2 regions of the Paenibacillus sp. 01L418 genome follow, and region 1 is predicted to be linked to the other one. Evidence: predicted binding sites of a transcription regulator. Region 1 holds the regulator's gene; the other holds the start of a gene.
What was found. The regulator LexA, encoded in region 1, represses DNA repair genes until DNA is damaged. The targets are predictions, from matches to a motif close to CGAACATATGTTCG.
Positions count from the first base shown of each region.

Region 2: the regulator LexA is predicted to act here: its motif matches at 927-940, upstream of AC1DSE_RS30840 (phosphonate ABC transporter ATP-binding protein).

Region 1 is NZ_JBFTSN010000151.1:219-2,618, forward strand. Features, by position in the region: gene AC1DSE_RS18310 (hypothetical protein) at 1-128, shown strand, start outside; gene lexA (transcriptional repressor LexA) at 441-1,061, opposite strand; gene yneA (cell division suppressor protein YneA) at 1,220-1,594, shown strand; gene AC1DSE_RS18325 (ABC transporter ATP-binding protein) at 1,755-2,400, shown strand, end outside.
Region 2 is NZ_JBFTSN010000480.1:1,848-4,247, forward strand. Features, by position in the region: gene AC1DSE_RS30825 (HAD family hydrolase) at 1-283, opposite strand, end outside; gene AC1DSE_RS30830 (hypothetical protein) at 429-566, shown strand; gene AC1DSE_RS30835 (hypothetical protein) at 632-856, opposite strand; gene AC1DSE_RS30840 (phosphonate ABC transporter ATP-binding protein) at 1,015-1,740, shown strand; gene AC1DSE_RS30845 (GNAT family N-acetyltransferase) at 1,737-2,249, shown strand; partial or broken gene AC1DSE_RS30850 (PdaC/SigV domain-containing protein) at 2,265-2,400, shown strand, end outside.

The DNA of each region.
Region 1 (2,400 bases):
TATATACACAATTGTCCGATTGGGAAAATTATTGGCAGGAGACCGATGCTTATTTTCCTTATATCATTACTGTGAACGACGAGATCGCTGGTTTTGCATTAACCAAAAAAGTAACTGAATATGACTGACACTATAATTTACTTGCACATTTTTTTATTATGCGAAAATATAGAAGATCTGGTGTTGGTAAACAAGCAGCTAAGCTAGTTGTACAAAAGCATAAAGGAGAGCGGGAGCTGTATCAGCTTGAACGTAATGTTCCCGCACAACAATTTTGGACCCATGTCATTGGAGAGCTCACAAATCAGAATTTTGTTGAAAGACTTGAGAATGGCAGACGTTACCAAACCTTTAAGCAAGAAAGTTAATGTAATAGCCAAAGAAAAGGCTGAATCAACGTCGTTGATTCAGCCTTTTCTTTATGTACATATTAATTGGTATTAATGAATATCACGGAAAAGTCCAATGACTTTACCTAGAATCGTTACATTTTGAAGTAATATAGGCTGCATTGTGGAATTTTCCGGCTGCAAACGAATATGATTTTTCTCTTTGTAAAATGTTTTGACTGTTGCTTCGTCGTCCTCAGTCATTGCAACTACGATCTCACCATTGTTTGCCGTTTGCTGTTGACGAACGATAACATAATCTCCGTCATGAATACCTGCTTCAATCATACTCTCGCCCATGACATTCAATATAAAAACACTGCTGTCACCAACAAAATGGGAAGGAAGCGGGAAATATTCTTCAATATTTTCTGTAGCAGTAATCGGCACACCAGCGGTAACTTTACCAACAATAGGTACTCTAGCTACGGAAAGCGGGATAATGCCATCAGAGCCTTCTTGATCCAAAATTTCAATAGCACGCGGTTTAGTAGGATCTCGGCGTATTAAACCTTTTTTCTCTAGACGGTCCAAATGACCGTGAACGGTTGAACTGGACAACAATCCAACAGCTTCGCCGATTTCTCGAACGGAGGGTGGATAGCCTTTCTCCCGAACTTCATTCTTAATAAATTCAAGAATTGAATGTTGTCGGTTAGAAATCTTCGACACTGCAATCACTCCATTAGTAGGTTTGCAAAAAATTATAACATAGAACTCGAGTTCGTACAAACATAAGTTCTTAAGTACAGAGGTTCGTATTTTTTCGTTGACACCAAACGTTTGTTCGTGTAATCTAAAAACAGAACAAACGTTTGGGGTGTTGATAAATGATAACTAGTCCAAGTTTTTATAGAACCATTCATAAACAAGATACGAACAAAGCAACAAAGGTCAACCGCTTGATTAGGCATTTCATAAAGCGTCATACTGTTAAGCTCGTCGTTTGCACTGCTGTGTTTTTCTTATTGTTTACGAGCTTCCTACTTATGGGGACATACGCTTCGAGTAATACTCCCGAAGCCGCTTCCGCGGAAGAACAAATTATTAGGGTGCAATCAGGTGATACACTCTGGAATATTGCAAAACAAGTTTCAGATGGCAGCCATGATATCAGATATATCGTATATTTGATTAAAGATCGGAATGATCTGCAATCAACAGTTATAAAGCCAGGACAGAAGTTAATTATTCCTAGCATTTAGCTTGATTTTCCATTACAATTCAATAGTTCATACAAAAAATTACTTTCTATTTAAAGTAGATGCAGGCCAATATACTTMTTTAGAAAGTTTTTTTATGTTTACTGCAGGGTTAACCCTTGGTTTTGYCGTCTATTAAAGGGGACTGAAAGGAGATGCTATTTTGTTACGAGTTGAAGAGTTATCCCACTCATTTATGAATGGGCATGAAACGACCGCTGTACTGCAGAAAATAAGCTTTCACGTACATAAGGGAGAAATGATTGCGTTGTTAGGGAGCTCCGGTTCCGGTAAATCTACTTTACTGAACTTAATGGCTGGCTTAATGAAGCCTACAGAAGGCCAAATCTTTATTGCGGACCATAATATTGTAACGATGAATGAAAACCGCTTGGCAGAGTTTAGACGGAAGCATATCGGATTTATTTTTCAAGCGTATGAGTTGATAGCCAACTTGACGGTTAGGGAAAATGTGGAGCTTCCGCTTGTATTTCAATCGATGCATCCTTCAATACGGAAGAAAAAAGCTCTTTCGTTATTAGAGCAGGTAGGAATTCCTGATAAAGCAGAGTTATTCCCATCTCAGCTCTCGGGAGGACAACAACAGCGTGTCAGTATTGCAAGATCATTGATAACAGAGCCATCGGTTATTTTTGCGGACGAGCCTACCGGTAATTTGGATACCAAAACAGAGGAAGAAATTATTATGATTTTGAAGCAGTTGAATAAAACGATGGATACTACCTTTATTATCGTAACCCATGAACGTGAGGTAGCAGCACAAACGGAAAAAATTATCACGCTGCGAG
Region 2 (2,400 bases), on a different contig from region 1:
GAAAGTTTTCTTCATTTGTTGATCTCTTGCGACCAGTCAAATGAGAGAAGTGAATGTAAGTATCAACAAACGATTGTGGGAAATGCTCGCTTTTAAATCCGAATACGGCTACGCCGGCAATATCAATCTCCATTTGCTTGTCTCGGATGGCTTGTATTGAAACGAGGGGAGAGCTGCCAAACCAAGTGGTCATCGCATCAATAAATTGATCAATGACCAAGTAAAAGTATTTATTGCAGTGAATTAATGTATCGTCGAGGTCAAACATAATTTGTTGCTTCATGTATACGATCTCCTTTGCAAAACTTGAAACTGTATGATCAATCTACCGCAAGTGGCAGGGTCGAGTCAATGTAGGGTGTAAGAGAGGGACTGCTTTTACATACATATCCAATAATATCGGCATAATGATAGTGGAGGTGATTGCAATGGCTATCAACAAAAACGGCACTGGAGAATCTCGTCAAAATCATTCTACCTTGCGTGGACAGTCAGGCAAGCTTAAAACCGATAAATTCGCGAAGCGACCTGCGAGCTTAAACGGCATTAACAAACAGCTCCCTTAATGAAGCAAGTTTTTATGAACACAGAAGGAGAGCTTGAATTGCGTCAGCTCTCCTTCTAATCCATGTTATGCATATTTAAGCTGTGAAGCTTTTAATTGATTCTTAATGAAAGCGATACGTCTGCGAACGTAGAAGTCCTTGCTGGCGCCCTTTAAATCTTTGGGAGTGATCACCTCCTCTGCAACATTATCGATGATAATAAGCCGTCCATCGGCGTAAAACTTAAAAGTTAAGTCGCGTCCAAGACGTTCATTCTCTACATATCGGAAATTTTCGCAGATGTTATTCATGGTGATCAGGCCTCCTTCAAAATGTTGAATTCGTCGATCATTAGAACATTTGTTCTTGTTTTTATTATACCAAACATTTGTTTGTATGGAAACTGTTTTTTGTTTAACGTAAACTAGATTCATAGAAGCAGTTGCTGCAAACAGAAGGAGAGCGGAAAATGATCAAAGTAAAGAACTTATCCAGACGTATTCCCGGCGGGCCTAAGGTGCTCGATGATATTAGCTTTGAGGCTTATCCTGGCGACTTTATCGCCATTAAAGGTGATAGCGGAAGCGGGAAGTCCACACTTCTTCGGTGCCTAGCCTTGCAAGAAAAGTGGAGTGAAGGTTCCTATCAATTTGATGGCAAAGATATTTTCAAAGAAGGATTCAAAGGCAAGCTTAAAGTTCGCAGAGAGGTTGCTTATTTGGAAGAAAAACCTTTTCTATTCCCGAACAAGACGGGATTAAAAAATGTTATTATCGGTTCAATTTCACAAACGCCTGCTTGGCGGAGATGGACCGGGATGGTACGTAATGATGATTATATGGGTGCAATGGATATGATCGAAAAACGCGGCCTGCTTGATAAAGCACATCAGAAGGCGAGCACTCTAAGCGGGGGCGAACGTCAGCGTATGGCTATCGCAAGAGCACTCGTTCATGGCGCTAAAGTCATTGCAGCCGACGAGCCGGTTTCGGGACTTGATCCCCATACGGCGGATCAAGTTCTAACTGATTTGAAAGCGCTATGCAAGGAGCAAGGCGTAATTGTGATTGCTGTTATGCATCAGGGGGACTGGGCGGAGCGATTTGCTGATCAGATTCTCGGCTTGAAAGACGGTAAACTTGTTCTTAACGTAAGCGGCAGAAGATTGACTGAACGCGAGAAGGCACTCCTGTGAACGAGATTGAACTACGCCTCATAACAGAAGCTGAGCTCGACGCTGCTATTAAGCTAGAGCAAAAATGCTATTCTCCTGAAGCTGCTGCTACCATGGCAGGGTTTCAATTTCGCTATAAGCATTATCGTTCATTTTTTTGGTCAGCTTGGCTTGGCGACCAATTAGTTGGAATAACAAACGGCATCCGTACTTCACAGACTGATTGCGGTGATGAGATGAAGGGGAATCAAGCTGATTTTTTTGAGGGGAACAACTTTTGCATCCTTACTATCGCAGTTGATGCACATTATCGCGGGCGTGGAATCGGCACATTGTTGCTGAGGAAGCTGATCGAACAATGTAGTTCATCACATATTGAAACCATTATACTGATGTGCGAGGAGCATTTGATTCCGTTCTACGAATCGGAGCAATTTGAGCGTAGAGGGGTGTCTGCTTCTACGCATGGCGGAATCGTTTGGCATGAGATGAGACGTGTAATGCATACAATGGAGCATCTTACCGAATAGGAAGGTGTCTTTCATATGTCATTTCAACCGCCAGTCGTTATCCAAACGGCAAAAGCTGATTTTCCGAAAGCCGAGCTGTCATTGCCTTATGTGAGCGGGGGCAGAAGCGAAGCTGCAGATAAAAAGATCAACCATACGATTCATCATACCG